DNA from 4 places in the Rhodococcus sp. PSi06 genome. Region 3 is predicted to be linked to each of the others. Evidence: predicted binding sites of a transcription regulator. Region 3 holds the regulator's gene; each other region holds the start of a gene.

Region 1 (4,369 bases), on a different contig from region 3:
TTCTGGGTTTCAGTGTCCTCGGTTTGCTCCTGGTCCGCCAGCGCGCGTCGGGCTGCAGCTCGATCGGAAATTGCGACCAGGACATCCTGCTCGGTTCGGGTGATCAAGGCGGAGTCGGTGACAGTGGCGTAGATGTCCCATCCGAGTTCGGCTTCGGTGTCATTGTCACTGGTGGTGCGTTCCAAGCACCAGGTGATCCGTTGCCAGGCTTGGGCGCGTTTGTCGGCCACGGTGCGTTGGCGGACGGTCAGGGCGACGCCGACGACGGCGAGGACGCCGACGATCAGGGTGATCCATGCTTGCGCGGGCATCAGGAGCGTTCCTTCAGGTCGTAAGGGATGGTGTCTCGTCAGGGGTGTTGTACGAGTGCCGGTTCGGGACACTGGATCTGGTGGCTATCGGCATGAGGTGCGGAGCGGCCGCCCTGTACCGACAACAGGCAGAGCTGAGCCCTGACGCTGGTGTTGGTCGTCATGCGGGTTGTCGTGGTTCTTCGTCGCCGGTGTCGCCGGTGTCGTCTGTGTCGTGGTGGTGGTCGGGTGGGTAGAGGACTTCTTCGGGGTGGTGTGCGTGATTGATCAGGCCGCGCCTGCGTGGGTCCATTGCGGTGGGTGGGTGCCAGAGGGTGCGGCCTGGATATCTGTGTGTTGCTGCGGTTGTGGTGGTGGCCCACTTGCCGGGGCCGGTGCCGACGAGTGCGTGGTGCATGTCGCAGGCGAAGGTGAGTGAGTCGATGTCGGTGGGTCCGCCGTCGGTCCAGTCGTCGAGGTGGTGGGTTTGGCACCAGGTGGAGGGGCGGGTACAGGAGGGGAAGCTGCAGCCGCGGTCGCGGGCAATGAGGACGATGCGTTGGTCGGCGGAGGCGATGCGTTTGGATCGGCCGAGGTAGAGGGCTCTTCCGTTGTCGTCGAAGAGGGTGAGGTAGTGGTGGGCGTGGGAGGCCATGCGGATGGCGTCTCGGATGGAGACGCGGGATCCGGTGGCGGTCTTGGCGTATCCGCAGCCTGCTTCGAGGTCGTTGAGGGTCATGGTGACGATGGCGGTGACGGGTAGTCCGCGGTGGGTGCCGAGGGTTCCGGAGGCGAGGGTGTGACGGAGTGCCATCTTCAGCGCGTCGTGGTGGCGTTCGCGTTGACTGCGGGTATCGCGGGCGGCGGCAGCAGCCCTCACTGCGCTATCCGGGGCAGCGGGATCCGGTGACGCGGGATCCGGGGGAACGTCATCGGTTGTGTCGTCGGCGTCAGCACTGCGGTCGAGTCCTGTTGGGTCGTCGAGTCCGGCTGGGTCGTTGGGTGTTGTGCCGCAAGCACAGTCGGCACCGCACTGGCCGCAGTTGCCTGTACCGCATTCGCATTCGCGTTTGCCGGCCTCGTTGCTGTTGCTCCCACCGCTGGCGTCGTCACCGCACTTGCGGTCGCCGCAGTTGCAGTCGCCGCAGTCGTGGTCACTGTCGCAGTTACTGTCATGCCACAGTCCGGCAGCACTGGATTCGGCATCGCGCAGAGTGGGTTCCGGTTTCGGCACCCTGTCGCCGCCGTTCCCACGGCTCGTGCTTCCACGGCTCGTGCTCCCGTGGCTCTGATTCCCGGCCTCGTCGTCGCTGCTGGACTTGTCGCTGCGCGTCTTGTCGAGGCCGTCCTTGTTGTCGCGGCTGGCCTCGTTGTGGACCACCGACGTCGGGTCGGCAGGATTGTTCACTCCCGGCTTCGCAGCTTTGGAGAACAATGCTTCGAGGTAGGCCCGTAGTTCGGAGTCGACGCAGAAGTTGCCTTCCGACATCCCGTCGGCGCCCTGCTCACCGAGGTAGAAGAACGCATCCCGACGCTTCCGCGGCCTGGGCTTCCCGTCCTCGTCTTCGTCCTCGTCGAAGTCGCCGTCGGGGTTCAAGATCGCATCCAGGTTCGCCACCAACGGCGCGAAGTCGTCGGGCCGCCGGGTGCAGGCGTACCCGACCAACTGCTGCTCGGCGAGATCGCGGGTTTGCGGATCGACACTGGCCGGTAGATGCTTGAAGAATTCGCGGATCATTTGCACATGCTTGGTATCGAGCAATCCCGCCCGCACCGCGTCCGCGGTGTGCGGCAGCAACGGCGGCAGGTGTTCACCGGACAAGGCGGTGCGGTCCCCCAGCTCCGCCGCCAGACGCACCCGAGCACCGCCGGCGCGTGGGGTGATGCGCAGCATCCATGCCACCGAGCACGGCACCGAGCCCGGGTACACATCGAGACCGTGCTGAGCGATCAACTCGTTGAGCCAGGTGTGCGAGTGCGCCGGCAGCGACCGCGACACGGACTCCATGCGTTGGATGACTGCACGGCGATCGGCGTTGCTCCATGCCGCCGATGCCTGGCCGGCCAACGCGGCGACCGCAGACTCGACCGCATCGACCAACACCGCCAAGTCCGGATCGGACACGTCGGGGGCGGGCGGCACCGTCTCGATGCCGTCCACCCCTGATCCGCCGTCCCCCGAAAGCATGACCGAAATCTACCGCGACCCACCGACAAGTATTCGAACGTACGTTCCCGTCTAATCAACCCCGCCTTAGATCACAGACTCGATGAGCGCTCGCCTAATCCGCCAGAAAATAGGTAGTCGAATCGTCCTCGTGCCGAGGTAGCGTCAGCTTCGGAATCACATCGGTTGCAGGCGCAACGACTCGGTGCTGACCGAACCCAGGAAGGAGACGCCATGACCGTGCGACCGTCCGGCGATGCAACTGCCGCCGACTGGCTCGTCCACGCCGATCGTGATTGGTGGGACCTCGTCACCAGAGGTCCACTGGGGTTCGAGAGCTACGCGCGCCTCCGATTCATTCCGGATCCGACGCACACGGATCAGAGTGAAGGCGAGGCCGACGTTCCATATGACGAGCGTTCGGAGACAGACCAATTGGCGATAGTCGTCGCGACGCTGGCTCAACACACAACGACCCCGCAGGACTGTTACTTCTGCGTGTGGGAGGGATGGGGAGGCTTCGAGGCTCGAGGTGCCGCGCGCGTCAAGCTGCCGGAACGCGAAGCATTCCTGTTTCGAGGACCTGCCCTGGACCTGCTGAACTGGGAGCAGGCGCTCGATCCCCCAGGTCTCGAGGGATTGCCGATTCCGTCTTTCGTCTGGCCCGCCGACCGAGCCTGGTGCATCGCCAACGACATCGACCCCCACTTCGCCACCGTCGGTGCCAGTTCAGCGGCGATCGAGGACGTTCTCGCCGACCGCCGAGTCGACACGGTCATCGACGACCCTGCCAGCCCACAACCCTGGTACAGCCATTGAGTACCCGCAGCGCAGAATGGTCGAACGGCGATCTGCAACAAAACGTCTCGGAAGCAGGCTGGGTTGACGACAACCTGAAGGTCGTCCCCGAAACCACGGTGGGCTCGCTCGTTCCCATCGTGTTCGACGCCTATGCCCGCATCCAATATCCCACTGCCGGCACCACGTCGGCTCGTTCGAAGTCTGCGAAATCCGTTGCAGGCGTGGTCGATCTACTCGCTCGAAGCACGAACACACCGGACGAATGCTGGTTCGCCATCTGGGAAGGAAACACCGCACTCGACGACATCCGCGAATCGGCACCGACCGCGGACATCGCCGGCTACAACTATTTCCTGCTGCGGGGGTCGGTCTCACGAGCCGCAGACACATTGAACGGACTATCGCCGAATCTGTGGTGGCCCACCGACCATGCATGGTGCGTGGCTCAGCATTTCGACTTCCCTTGTGCATATCTCGGCGGCAGCACGAAAACCGTGGCGGACCTGCTCGCGCTCAGTGAGGTCGAATCACGCCCGGTACGCATCGACCAGATCGTCACCGCGAACTACGAGCGACACAATGACTGAGCTCAGCCGTCAGACGCAACAGTCTCGACGACTGATGCCCTCCAACGGATACCGAATTCGTCGGGCACCACAAGTTCTCGCCGAAATTCCACGGCACCGCTGTACGTCACACTGAACGCGCCAGGATGTCGCGTCGCGATCAATTCCCGGCGTTGCACCAGAAGGCCTGCCCGCTCGAGCACACGGACACTACCCTGCGGTTTGGCGCGAAAGTCCAACCACAGGTATCTGTCCCACACCAGGCAGCCGTTCAGAACCACATCACCGACCAGGCCACCGTCGCCCATCATCGTGGTGAAACCGTTCCCGAGGTGCGCTACCCACTCCGTTCGGCCGTCGGTGGTGGCAGCCTCGACGCGAGCCGGCACCTCGGAACACACCTCGGCGGGGAGGTCCATCCGGTCGGGTGACGCCCAGAAGGTCGTCGGCGCACACTCCGCACCTACGCCGGGTTCGTCAGGCCACGGTTCCATGTCCTCGAGCATCCACAGTGTCGACATATCAAGCGAAGTCGATCAGAATTG
Region 2 (4,369 bases), on a different contig from region 3:
AGTACATCCACCGCGGCCCCACCCGGATCAGCCGCTTCCAGACTTTGCTCGTCAAGTGGCTCGTGATGTTCGTTCTGGCCATGCTGGTGTCCGGCCTCTATCTGCTGATCAGCCATCTGCTCGGCATGCCCATCACGCACGCGTGGACACTGTGGCTGTACGGCGCTTTCGCGATTACCGCCGTCGGCATTACCGCTGTGGCGGTGATGTCCGCGTTCGGCACAGCCGGATTACTGATCAACCTGATCGTCTTCATCATTCTGGCGCTGCCGTCGTCCGGTGGCACGATTCCGCTCGAGGCCAGCCCGCCGGTCTTCACCTGGCTGGCGCAGTTCGAGCCGATGCATCAGATTTTCCTCGGCACCCGATCGATCCTGTATTTCAACGCCTCGCCCGACGCCGGCCTGCTGCATTCGGCGGGTATGACGTTGCTCGGGCTGGTCATCGGCCTGGTGTTCGGACTGGTGTTCACCCTTCTCTACGACCGCAAGGGCTTCGACAGAAGCCTCGATTCACCAGGTGCTATCAGCTGACGTCGGTACAGTGGGTCCAATGCTTGCTGTTGATCCGGCCGGGAGCGTGGCACCCCGACGTGCCTTCCACGCTTACCTCGACGTCGCCACCGTCGTCCTTGTGCTCGTGGGCACCAATCTCATCGCGCACTTCACCACGGCGTGGGCCAGTATCGCGACGGTTCCCATCGCGGCGGTACTGCTGGTGGTTCTCTCGAATCGACGTGGCTTGGGCTGGGCAGAACTGGGTCTGTCACCGAAGCAGTGGAAGACGGGCTCGCTGTACGCGCTGGGTGCGGTCGGAATAGTCCTGACGGTCGTGGCCATCGGCGCGTTGCTCCCGATGACTCGGCCGTTCTTCATGGCCGATCGGTATGCGACCGTCTCGGCCGCGGTGATCGCGTCGATGATCGTGATTCCACTGCAAACCGTCATTCCGGAGGAGCTCGCCTTCCGCGGGGTTCTGCACGGAACGCTCGGGCGCATCTACGGAGCACGAGGTGTCTTCGCCGCGGGATCGCTGCTCTTCGGACTGTGGCACATCGCGTCCTCGCTCGGTCTGACCGCCGGCAATGTCGGCCTCAGTGGGTTCCTCGGGGGCGGGCTGTTCGGACAGATCGTCGGCATCGGACTGGCCGTCATCGCCACCGCCGCGGCCGGGGTGGTCTTCACCTGGCTCCGCAGCCGCAGCGGAAGTCTCATCGCCCCCATTGCGCTGCACTGGTCGTTGAACGGACTCGGTGCATTGGCCGCCGCCCTGGTGTGGCACGCATCGATGAGCTGATCCAGGTGAAAGCGGATTTGCACGAGTATCTCCGCATCGCCCGCAAGAACATGCTGTGGAAACTCGACGGCCTCACCGAATACCAGAAGCGTCGGCCGATGACGCCGACCGGAACGAATCTCCTGGGTCTCGTAAAGCACTTGGCCCTCGTCGAGTACGGCTACTTCGGAATCACTTTCGGTCGTGAGTTTCCCGCTCGTTTCGCCGAGCTGGAGGCATCGGCCATAGCCCGGCTGAATTCCGACATGTGGGCCGCCGCTGAAGAATCGTCGGAATCGATTGTCGCCCTCTACCGGGAGGCATGGGAACATTAGGACAAGACCATCGCAGCCAACGAACTGGACACAGTAGGACGCGTCCTGCACTGGCCGGTGGAGAAGCAAGAAGTGACGTTGCATCGCGTGCTGGTGCACCTGTGCATCGAAACGAATCGACATGCCGGACACGCAGACATCCTGCGAGAACTGATCGACAGTTCCGTCGGGCTGCGCCTCGGCAACGAAAATATGGCCGACGGCGACGCAGCGTGGTGGGCACAGTACCGCGCCGAGCTGGAAACCGTTGCGCGAGAAGCTGATGAAGTTCATCCGACGACATGATGGATTGACCTACCAGTTCGTACGAGACGGATTCTGCTACGGATTCCAGTCGTACCGAAGAATCGACGCGGACATCTTCTGCCGACGGCTCCCCAGCTACGGCTGGGTGGTCTGTGATGCAGCAGAGTCAGAGATCTCGAGCAGACCGTTCGACGACGCAGGCTTCGGCGATCGACCGCCGGAAGGCGTGTGGGTGAGCCGCAAGGGCGATACGTCGCACGTATACGACTGCGTGGCGGATTGATGCCACAGGCCACCGACAGGTTTGTATTCACGAATCCTTATGCAGGACAATAGTTTTCAATTCGACTATCATTGCGTATCGAACTCATGTTCGATACACTTCTTCCTATGGCGACGGAGATCTGGCAACTGAGCGAGGCGCAACTCCTCGCCGACGCTGCCGCGGTCTCCCACCAGATTCAGTTGTTGGAAGCCCGGCGCATCGCCCTCGTCGCCGAGATCGACACCCGCGTTTCGCGGGAGAAACTCGGCTTTCCAGGACCCGCCGGCTGGCTGACCTCCACCACACTGCTCTCCCCGAGCAAGGCGAACAAGATCGTGGCCCTCGCCCGCGGACTGAAGAACTTCCCCGACATCGCCGACGCCGTGAACACCGGCAGCATCTCCATCGACCACGCCGCCCTGATCCTCGACTTCGCCGAAACACCACCGAAGGGTCTTGTGCAGGAAGGCCAGGACGACGCGAGAGCGGCACTGCTCACATCCGCGACCGGACCCGACGCCAGAACCGGACCACTGCGCGCAGCGATCACCCGCCTCCACGACAGCTTCGGCGGAAAGACCCCGCCGCCCGAAGACACCGACCGCAACGAACTCTTCGCCTCCACAACGTTGAACGGGCGCATGGTCCTCAAAGGGGACTTCGACGCCATCACCGGCGAAAAACTCCTCACGGCCCTCTCGCCGTTGACCGAACCTCGACCCGCAGTCGACGGCACCCAAGATGAACGCAGTCCCGCACGGCGACGAGCCGACGCCTTCGGGCACATCCTCGACCGCTACCTCGCCTCCAGTAACCGCCCCACCGAAGGCGGAGAGAAACCGCATGTCAACCTGCACATCAACCTGCGCGACCTCACTGACCTCCGCAACGCTGCCGCAGGCGCAAACAACGCAGACATCACCGACGACGAGAACACCCGCGCCGCAACCGAACCCGACAGCAAGATCGGCAGCGACCGTGGCGCATATCGCGATCTGTTCGGCGACGGCACCACCGTCGGCTGGCTGCCCTGGATGGGACCACTGTCCCGCAACAGCTCGCGTCAACTGGCCTGCGACTGCCTTCTCACGGCCATCGTCATGGATGAGAACGGCAACCCGCTCAACCTCGCGCGCACTGTTCGCACCGTCACCGCCAAACAGAAACGAGCGTTGACCGCCCGCGATCACGGGTGCGCGTTTCCCGGTTGCGGCAAACCCGCCGCCTGGACCGAAGGCCACCACATCTGGCACTGGACCGACGGCGGCCCCACCGACATGAACAACCTGGTCCTGCTCTGCGGATTCCACCACCGACTCATCCACCACTCAGACTGGGAAGTGTTCATCGCAGCCGATCAGCACCCCTGGTTCGTACCCCCGGCCACTGTCGACCCCACCCGACAACCGCGACGATCACACGCCCGAGCCGGCCCCCACATCGCCTGAGCTCCGGCAAAAACACTCCAGCCCCGCACCGAGAACACGGTGCGGGGCTGGAAGAGATTGGTCTCAGGAACCCGAGGGAGCTGCGGGAGCTGCGGGCGGTGCGGGAGGAGTCGCACCATCAGCCGGAGCGGGCGGTGCAGGCGGCGTGGCACCGTCACCCTCGGCACCCGGAGTCGGCGGTGCGGGAGGCGTCGCACCATCGGCAGGAGCCGGCGGTGCGGGAGGCGTAGCGCCATCACCCTCGGCGGGCGGTGCAGGCGGCGTCGCGCCGTCGCCCGGTGCACACACAGCACCACCAGGGCCACCTGCGCCCGGTCCACCCTTACCGGGACCACCATCGGCCGGTCCGCCCTTACCCGGACCACCAGCGGGCGGAGCAGGCGGCGTCGCACCGTCACCCGGTGCCGGTGGGGTAGGAACCGCGGGAACCGTCGATCCGTCGCCGGAATCCGGTGCCGCAGGAGCCGCCGGCACCTCGGACGCATCCGTTCCCCCACCACCGTCGGTTCGCTGACCGAGTGCGGACGACGACGCGACCGTGGACACGCCGGGAGACACATCGGGTCCGGTGGCGGCGAACACCGCGCCGGTCACCAGGGCTCCAACTGCCAGACCGGCTGCAGCGGTCGCCGCCAGCGGTATCCGTCCTCTCCACCGCTTGGGCTTGTTCTCCCGAGTCGCCGGGGCACTCGGGGTGGGCTCGGGGTTGGATGCGGCTGGGATCGGTTGAGTCTGATCGTTCACGTTCACTCCTTGTTGGGACTGTGTCGTTCGTTTCGGTCTGTCACCGACACTGCCGT
Region 3 (4,369 bases):
GTCATGAAGCCGCGCGCCGAAACTCTGGTGACTGCCCTGGCTCGCGAGCTGTCGAGGGCCGCCCAGTGCCACATCACCGCGAAGGATTTCGACACTGCGGCGCTGCCCGAGCATCTGAAGATGACATTTGCCGCCGTAGACCCGTCCGGAAAGGTGTTGGGCAGCAACAAGGATCTGACCGTTCTGCGCACCAGCTTGTCCGGCGAAGTCGGTCGTCAGGTTGCCAGTGCGGTCGGCGACGCGGAGCGCGCACCTACTCTCGCATGGACTTCCGGCACTTTGGGCCGCCTGGAGCCGACGGTCACCCGTGATGTGGGCGGACAGAAGGTCACCGGATACCCGGCGTTGGTGCCGGAAGGCCCGGGAGTTGCGGTTCGAGTCCTGAGTACCCCCGCCCAACAGCGAGCAGCGATGCGCTCCGGAACACGGACGCTACTGCTGTCGACGGCACCGAAAGGTACCAAAGCTCTGCTGGCCGGTCTGCCCACTGCGGAACGCCTTGCGCTCGGCCAGAATCCGTATGGGGGTGTCGATGCCCTCCTCGAGGAATGCCGAGTTCTCGCGGTCGAGGAAGCAATGGACGCGCACGGCGGTCCGGTTCGAGATCCGGAGGCGTTCGAGACACTGCGGGCATCGGTCAATGCCGAGGTTCCCCAGCGCACCGCCGCAGTGCTGGCCCTTGTGCGCCCCGTATTGACGGCCGCTCTTGCGGTATCGGGTCGACTACAGGCGGCATCGGGTGAGCCTGCCGAGGATGTGCGCGAACAGCTCGAGGGGTTGATCTTTCGGGGCTTCATCACCGAGTTCGGTTCTCGCAGACTGGCGGACCTGCCGCGATATCTCGCCGCAGCGGCCAAGAGGTTGGCCGCGCTTCCGAGCAGCGCAGGCCGGGATGCTGCTGCGATGGATGTACTCGACCGCGTCTACGCCTCGTACGGAAGGCTGCTGGATTCGCTCCCGGAGAGCCGAAAGAACAGCGCAGGCGTGCAGGAGCTGTTCTGGATGATCGAAGAATTGCGGGTAGGGCTGTTCGCGCAAGGAATTCGCACTGCATATCCGGTCTCGGAGAAGCGCATCGAGAAGGCGATCTCCGATCAGGCCCGCTGACGCGCTGGGCTGTCAGTCGACGTCGGCCGACTCTCGGTGCTTGCGCAGCTCACGTATTTCCTTCTCGAAATCCTCGGCCGAGCTAAAGGAACGATAGACGGAGGCGAATCGCAGATACGCGACCTCGTCCAGGTCACGTAGCGGACCCAGAATGGCCAGTCCCACTTCGTTGCTGGGAATTTCGGCGGAACCGGCAGCGCGGATGGCATCTTCCACCTGCTGAGCGAGCAGGTTAAGTGCGTCGTTGTCGACATCCCTGCCCTGGCAGGCTCTACGTACTCCCTTGACGACCTTTTCACGGCTGAACGGTTCGGTGACCCCGCTGCGCTTCACGACGGCCAGCACTGCAGCCTCGACCGTGGTGAATCGTCGACCACACTCGGGGCATGAGCGACGCCGCCGAATTGCTTGCCCCTCGTCCATTTCACGCGAATCGACCACGCGTGAGTCGGGGTGCCTGCAGAACGGGCAATGCATGTGGGAGCCTCCGTCGTAGCCGATGCACCGACGTCGAACATTCGTGTCGGGGCAGTCAGTCGAGGATACTCAGTCATTCTGCGTGCACTGGGGCCGGTGGTCATCTGCCGGGCGCGTACTCGACCACAGCTCCATCGTGAACCTCGACCACACCGGCAGGCTGTCCCGCATCGGGTGTTGCGGCTCGCACGTTCGCGATTCCGATCAGGCCACCGGCGACGACGACGACTGCCAGCATCCACAGCACCAGCGATCGCATCCGCACCGGCTGACCGGCGAAGTGCGCCGAGGTCTCGTCGAAGGCGCGATCGGCGGCCTCGCGGTCGGTGACGTCGGTCCAGGACGGCTCCAGAACCGGCAGGCACGCTGACGTCTGTGCTCCGTGCGTCTCGAGAGAACTCCGCGTCTGGAGAGAAGTCCGCGTCGCGGGGGAATTGCGCAGCGCGGGACGAGCACGTCGACGACGCTCGACGCCAGTGGACCGGGTACGGACACCTACGGTGGTGGGGCGATCGGTGGTGATGGTCATCGGAACCTCGTCTTCGCTCGTTGGATCGCTTTTTCGATCAGGCGTTCGATGGACGCTTGTTCGAAGTTCTATCACGAGCCTCCGACAAAGTCTGTAGAAAACGCGACACGAGTCGAACAGATGTTTGATTCAACAGCTGATACACGCTAGATTCGTGTCAGAAACCACACGCCACACGAGTCGACACCATCAACTCCAGTCCGCGCAGAATTCATCACGCAGACCGGATCCAGGACATCAGCAGGAGGCCGACAGCATGAAGGACCAGACCTCGACGAGGTCGACCACGGGTTCCAAGACGACGGGTTCGAAGACGCCGGGTTCCGCGACCACCAAGGCCGCGGCCGCGAAGCCCGCCGCGGAGCCGACGCCCAAGGCCATGGAAGTCGGCACCGACATCAGCGCCGGCCTGACGGAGCGACAGCGGAAGGTACTCGAGGTCATTCGGGCTTCGGTGACCGAGCGCGGTTACCCGCCCAGCATTCGTGAGATCGGGGACGCCGTCGGCCTGACGTCCACGTCGTCCGTTGCTCATCAGCTCCGCACCCTGGAGCGGAAGGGATTCCTGCGGCGCGACGCCAATCGCCCCCGCGCGGTCGACGTTCGCGGTCTCGACGAGGTGCAGGCAGATCAGGCTGCCGCTGCGGTCGACGGTTCGTCCGAGGATCAGGATCGCCTGCCGACTCCGACGTTCGTACCGGTGCTGGGGCGGATCGCCGCCGGTGGACCGATCCTCGCCGAGGAAGCCGTCGAGGATGTGTTCCCGCTCCCCCGCGAGTTGGTCGGTCAGGGTTCGCTGTTCCTGCTGAGGGTCGTCGGTGAATCGATGATCGATGCAGCGATCTGCGACGGTGACTGGGTCGTCGTTCGCCAGCAGTCCGTGGCAGACAACGGAGACATCGTGGCCGCGATGATCGACGGTGAGGCCACCGTCAAGACGTTCAAGCGGTCGAAGGGTGAGGTGTGGTTGCTGCCGCACAACCCACTGTTCGAGCCGATTCCTGGTAACAATGCCGCCATCCTCGGCAAGGTAGTCACCGTGATGCGCAAGCTGTAGGAATTGCTTCGGCAGTGACACGGGAAGGGCCGCAGCACATGTGCTGCGGCCCTTGCCGTGTCGAGCGTCTACCGATCGGAGGTTCGGACGAATCAGAGGTTCAGTCCGCGACCGATGATCTCCTTCATGATCTCGGTGGTGCCGCCGTAGATCGTCTGGACGCGAGAGTCCATGTAGGCCTTGGCGATCGGGTATTCCTTCATGTAGCCGTAGCCGCCGTGCAACTGCAGGCACCGGTCGATCAGCTTGACCTGATTCTCGGTGGTCCACCACTTCGCCATCGCGGCTTCCTGGACTGTCAACTTGCCTTCGTTGAGCAGTTCGATGAACTTGTCCACCATGATTCGAGTGGCGGTGGTTTCGGTGGCCAACTCCGCCAACACGAATCGGGTGTTCTGGAACTTGCCGATCGACTTCCCGAACGCCTTGCGGTCGCGGCAGTACTGGATGGTCATGTCCAGTGCCGATTCCATGGCCGCTGCTGCAACCACGGCGATCGAGAGGCGTTCCTGGGGAAGGTTCTGCATGAGGTAGATGAAGCCCATGCCCTCTTCACCGAGCAGGTTGGCGGCGGGCACGCGAACGTCGGTGAAGCTGAGTTCGGCGGTGTCCTGGGCCTTCATGCCGATCTTGTCGAGGTTGCGTCCCCGCTCGAAACCGGGCATGTCGCGCTCCACTACCAGCAGGCTGAAGCCCTGGGCACCCTTCTCGGGGTCGGTGCACGCTACGACGATGATCAGATCGGCGTTGATCCCGTTGGTGATGAACGTCTTCGATCCGTTCAGGACCCAGTCGTCGCCGTCGCGCACGGCCTTGGTCTTGATGCCCTGCAGATCGCTTCCGGTGCCCGGCTCGGTCATGGCGATCGCGGTGATCAGCTCACCCGAGCAGAATCCGGGGAGCCAACGCTGCTTCTGCTCGTCGTTGGCCAGTTCGATGAAGTACGGCGCGACGACGTCGTTGTGCAGCGTGAAGCCGATGCCGCTGTAGCCGCCGCGGGTGGTTTCCTCGGTCACGATGGCGTTGTAGCGGAAGTCCTTGACGCCGCCGCCGCCGAACTCCTCCGGTGCGGCAGTTCCGAGGAAGCCCTGCTTGCCGGCCTCTACCCAGACACCGCGGTCGACGATGTTCTGCTCTTCCCACTTGGCATGGTTGGGCGCTACGTGCTGTTCGAGAAACTTCCGGTACGACTCCCGGAA
Region 4 (4,369 bases), on a different contig from region 3:
CCGGATCGTCTGGGTTTGGTGGGGATGTGTGGTCTCAGGTCGTTGCCGAGAATGGGGACGGCTGTGCCGTTGGCAGGCAGGGTGCTTCGGGTGGTCTTCGAGGTGGATCGCCAGAGGATCGCGCCGCCGGGGAGCATGACGGCGCTCCAGTAGCCGGCGGTTTTGACGGTGTGGTGGAACTCGCAGAGACATTGGAGGTTGTTGACCGTCGTCCAGCCGCCGCCGAGGGGGTTGGCATGGTCGAACGGGGCGATGTGGTCGAGTTGGCAGCGGCCTGCGGGTCTTTGGCAGCCGGGGAATCGGCAGTGGCGGTCGCGGAGTCGCACTGCGGCGGCGGTCAGGGCGTCGGGTCGGTAGATCAGGGCTCGGTCGGTGAGTGGATCGCTGGCGACGGTCTTGCCGAGGGTGGGGTCGGCGGCGATCGCTGCTTCGAGAGCAGCAGCGAGGGAGGCGTTGCCGAGGTAAATACCTGAGGGTGTGCGGGCTCCGGGCGTGTGGCCTGTGGTGTGGCTGGCCGGGTTGTTGCGCCGACTCGCGGAGGGCAGGTCGAGGGCAGAGCTGTGCCGTGTGCCCTTGCCGACGGGTGTGTGGGTACAGAACAGGGGAGCAGCAGAGGCCAGTGATCCCAACCGATACTGGTGGGGGTTGTCGCTGGCTGCTGCGGGTGCCGGGTCGGTTCCTGGTGCCTGGTCTGTTGGCGGTGCCTGGCCTTCGGCTGGTCTCTGGGCGGAGGCTGCGGGTCCGGACGGTGTTGCAGACGAACGTGATTGCGCACAGTTCGATGCGATATCAGGTTCCGGCGATGCCTGTTCCGGACACGATCCTGAAGCTGGCGCGGTTTCCGAGGGAGCAGCTGCCTCGGGGTCGGTGGCCGACGGTGCGTCAGCTTGCCGGTCGGTCACCGGTGCACCTGCACGTGTTGCTGCGTTCTTCCGGGCCCGATCGGCGGCACCCATTTCGGGAATTGCCGACGGATCGGTCGCAGGCACAGGTGTGGACTCCTCGTCCTCCTCGGACCCGCCAACCTCGCCGGTTACGCCATTCTTTTCGATCCCCTCGGACCCACCGGTCTCGGCCGTCTCGTCGACCGCATCTCCCGGCGTCTCCGGTGCATCTGCTGCGTCTGCTGCGAAATCTGTATCCGTGTAAGTGTCTGTCACCGTTCCCGCATCGGATCCCGTTGCAGCCCCGTCTGTCTCGCCGCCGCTGCGTCGTTCCCATTCCCCGGTCTCCGGGTTCTGCACCGCCAGACCGAGCTTCTCTGCGAGAGTGACGGCCTCGGTGAGCAGGACCTGCCACTGACTGTTGCGCGACAACTCTCGTGCGAGATCCGGATCGATCGAGCCATGCCCGGCCAGGTAAGCCGGGTTCGTAAGTAGTCCGATGAGGGTGGCGATATCGACGGTGATCATCGTCAACGGCACCCGACGATCGGGCAGCTCTGCATCTTTTTTCGGACAATCCTCGCGTTGGCACAGGCACGCCAAGCGGGGTTCGCCGTGCATCCTCGCCATGAACGCATCACACAACCGGTCCTGCTTCCCGCGAGGATCTTTCGGACACAGGGTGTCGGCCATCTCCTCGAGCAACTGCCACGCCGCAGCGGCCTCGGGGGCGGTCAATTCCGCGCGGATCCGCGCCAACTCACCGGCCGGGTTGTAGGAGATGTGCCTGAATCGTTTCGCGAACTCGCGTAGTGCTGCCGCTTCCTCCGGGGCGACCCGCAGCAGGATGTCCCAGATCTCCTTCTCCAGTGGACCGGGTGAATTACGTTGCGCTGCCTCGACGATCTCGTCCTCGACCATGCGCACGATCTCGTCGGAGAGATTGTCGAGGATCCGGCACACCGTCCGCACTCGCGGAAGATCGATCTCCCCGGCCTCGAATGCTGTCCGCACCAGGGGCAGTCGAGTGTGCAGCGCAACACCGACCGAGACGTACGATTCGGCAATTGTCGCCGAGCACCCCAACGCGGCCGCCATCTCGGTGCGCCCGTACCGGCTGTAATGCTTGAACTTGAAATCGTGGGTGATCCAGGTCCGATGGACGTCGTAGCAGGCGGCGATCTTGCGGAACGCATACTGGTTTTCTGCCTGCGCAGCGGCAGTCAACGCCTCCAACGACACGATCGGTACTGCACCCATTTTTCACCCCCCGGTGAGCAACTATTCAGAACATGCGTTCGAACCGAATGAAGACTATCTAGACCCACCGACAAGAACGCGCAAGCCGCAAAAAGGTCGGCTGGCCTGCCACTATTCGCCGAATCGTTCTACACTCCGACCCATGACCGAGCCCGACTCCACAGCGGCCGAGCTGGCCGCCTTGCGCGCCCAGGCAAGCGAAGGCGATCAGGATGCACTCGACCAGTTGGTCGAACTCGCAGGCTCTCGAAACGACCTCGACGAACTGCGCTCCCTCGCCGACGCAGGCAGTACCGATGCCGTCGACATCCTCGTCGAACTTGCCGGAGAACGCGGTGATCGCGCCGAACTGCAGAGACTGGCGGACGCAGGCAGCCAGGACGCCGCAGACATTCTGGACGAGCTCGACAGCTAGCCGGGGCTTGGCCGCTCCCCCAGTTGCACCGTGAGTCGGTGCGCCGCGTCGAGGAGCATCTTGCCCAGCTCCCGTCGTCGATCGTCGCGAAAACGCGTCTCGACACCCGTCAAACTCAGCGCCCACGCCGGCTTCTCGGCGCGATCGAACACGGCGGCACCGAGCCCCCAGCTACCCTCCACGAGCAGTGCCGGATTGACGGCAAATCCCGTGGTGCGGGTATGCGTTATCCGTCTGCGTATCTCCGCCGCGGAGTGACTCTCCCCCCACTCCGACACCAGGTCCACGCCATCGAGATACTCGTCGACCTCCCGATCCGGTAAGTGCGCGAGAATGGCCAACCCTGCGGACGCCACTCCGAGCGGCAGCCGAATTCCCTCGTAGAGCACGTGCGAGCGCAGGGGAAAACTACCCTCCACTCGAAGTAAGCACACCGTCTCCGATCCCCGTCGAGCAGACAGGAAGGCACTCTCACCACTGTCGGTCGCCAACGCCTGCACCACTTTTCGCGCTTGGTCCGTGATGTCGTACCGCAGGGCCGCCATGGACCCCAGCAGGTAGATCTCCGGTCCCAGCGACCAGCGACCTGTACCGGCGTCGCGATCCACGAAACCCTGCTCGGCGAGCGTGGACAGCAAGCGGTGGGTGGTGGGCCGCGCGATGCCCGCCGCCCGCGCGAGGGCCGTGGTGGAGGCCCCGGACGGCTCCTCGGCTCCGGCTGCACGCAGCAACGAACAGATCTTTCCGATCACACTCGCGTTGGCTTCCGCTGACGTCACCCCAGGATCATACGTCCACTCAATGGACACCAACTGCAGAACTGTTCATCGAACGAGCAATCCGGGCCATTCCTGCCACATCGAACTGCAGCTCAGGTTCACTGACAGTCATCGTTTGCTCAACGAACACATCAGGAGTTCTTGTGACAGGAAAGACCTACGCGTCCGCTGCCGACGCGGTCGCGGACATCGGCCGTGGGGCGACCATCGCGGTCGGCGGCTTCGGGCTCTGCGGTATTCCGGACGCTCTCATCGAGGCCATCGCCAACACCGACGCCGACGCGCTCGAGGTGTTCTCCAACAACTGCGGCGTCGACGGCTACGGACTCGGAATACTGTTGGCCGCCGGACGAATTCGCCGAGTCACCGCCTCGTACGTCGGAGAGAACAAGGAGTTCGCCCGGCAGTATCTCGCCGGAGAACTCGAGGTCGAACTGACCCCTCAGGGCACGCTCGCCGAGCGACTTCGCGCCGGCGGCAACGGCGTTCCCGCATTCTTCACCCCCGCCGGGGTCGGCAGCCCCATCGCCGACGGCGGAATGCCGTGGCGCTACAACTCCGACGGCTCGGTGTCCATCGCATCGCCGCCCAAGGAAACTCGGGTGTTCGGCGACAAGCGCTACGTCCTCGAAGAGTCGATCAATGCCGACTTCGCGCTGGTGCACGCCGAAACTGGCGACACAGCAGGAAATCTCGTGTTCGACAAGACCGCGATGAACTTCAACCCCCTCGCCGCGATGGCCGGCAAGATCACCATCGCGCAGGTCGAGAATCTCGTGGAGCCGGGCGAAATCGACCCAGCACACGTACATCTGCCCGGCGTGTTCGTCCAACGCGTCGTCCACACCGGCCCCCAGGACAAGCGCATCGAAAAGCGCACCGTCAGTTCAGGAGTTCGAGCATGAGTGCAGGATGGACCCGCGAACAGATGGCCGAACGCGCGGCGGCGGAGATGGTCGACGGCGAGTACGTCAACCTCGGTATCGGACTGCCGACGCTGATCCCGGGCTACCTGACCGATGACGTCAAGG

The links. Region 3 encodes LexA, which represses DNA repair genes until DNA is damaged. Its sites were predicted from a motif close to CGAACANNTGTTCG; they were not measured.
Region 1: ACFI9K_RS19395 (HNH endonuclease signature motif containing protein) is a predicted target of LexA. The motif match lies at 2,513-2,526, and genes of this name have one in related genera.
Region 2: ACFI9K_RS19780 (HNH endonuclease signature motif containing protein) is a predicted target of LexA. The motif match lies at 2,219-2,232, and genes of this name have one in related genera.
Region 4: ACFI9K_RS07300 (HNH endonuclease signature motif containing protein) is a predicted target of LexA. The motif match lies at 2,172-2,185, and genes of this name have one in related genera.

What each region holds. Positions count from the first base shown of each region.
Region 1 is NZ_JBHNYO010000015.1:53,795-58,163, reverse strand. Features, by position in the region: gene ACFI9K_RS19400 (hypothetical protein) at 1-311, opposite strand, end outside; gene ACFI9K_RS19395 (HNH endonuclease signature motif containing protein) at 472-2,478, opposite strand; gene ACFI9K_RS19390 (hypothetical protein) at 2,692-3,276, shown strand; gene ACFI9K_RS19385 (hypothetical protein) at 3,273-3,845, shown strand; gene ACFI9K_RS19380 (hypothetical protein) at 3,848-4,318, opposite strand; gene fmdA (formamidase) at 4,361-4,369, opposite strand, start outside.
Region 2 is NZ_JBHNYO010000015.1:124,333-128,701, reverse strand. Features, by position in the region: gene ACFI9K_RS19800 (YhgE/Pip domain-containing protein) at 1-533, shown strand, start outside; gene ACFI9K_RS19795 (type II CAAX endopeptidase family protein) at 553-1,296, shown strand; partial or broken gene ACFI9K_RS19790 (DinB family protein) at 1,293-1,895, shown strand; gene ACFI9K_RS19785 (hypothetical protein) at 1,873-2,139, shown strand; gene ACFI9K_RS19780 (HNH endonuclease signature motif containing protein) at 2,247-3,569, shown strand; gene ACFI9K_RS19775 (hypothetical protein) at 3,633-4,313, opposite strand.
Region 3 is NZ_JBHNYO010000005.1:265,814-270,182, reverse strand. Features, by position in the region: gene hrpA (ATP-dependent RNA helicase HrpA) at 1-1,107, shown strand, start outside; gene nrdR (transcriptional regulator NrdR) at 1,120-1,584, opposite strand; gene ACFI9K_RS09395 (hypothetical protein) at 1,685-2,113, opposite strand; gene lexA (transcriptional repressor LexA) at 2,493-3,170, shown strand; gene ACFI9K_RS09385 (acyl-CoA dehydrogenase family protein) at 3,263-4,369, opposite strand, start outside.
Region 4 is NZ_JBHNYO010000004.1:149,766-154,134, reverse strand. Features, by position in the region: gene ACFI9K_RS07300 (HNH endonuclease signature motif containing protein) at 1-2,144, opposite strand, end outside; gene ACFI9K_RS07295 (hypothetical protein) at 2,287-2,559, shown strand; gene ACFI9K_RS07290 (IclR family transcriptional regulator) at 2,556-3,338, opposite strand; gene ACFI9K_RS07285 (CoA transferase subunit A) at 3,482-4,243, shown strand; gene ACFI9K_RS07280 (3-oxoacid CoA-transferase subunit B) at 4,240-4,369, shown strand, end outside.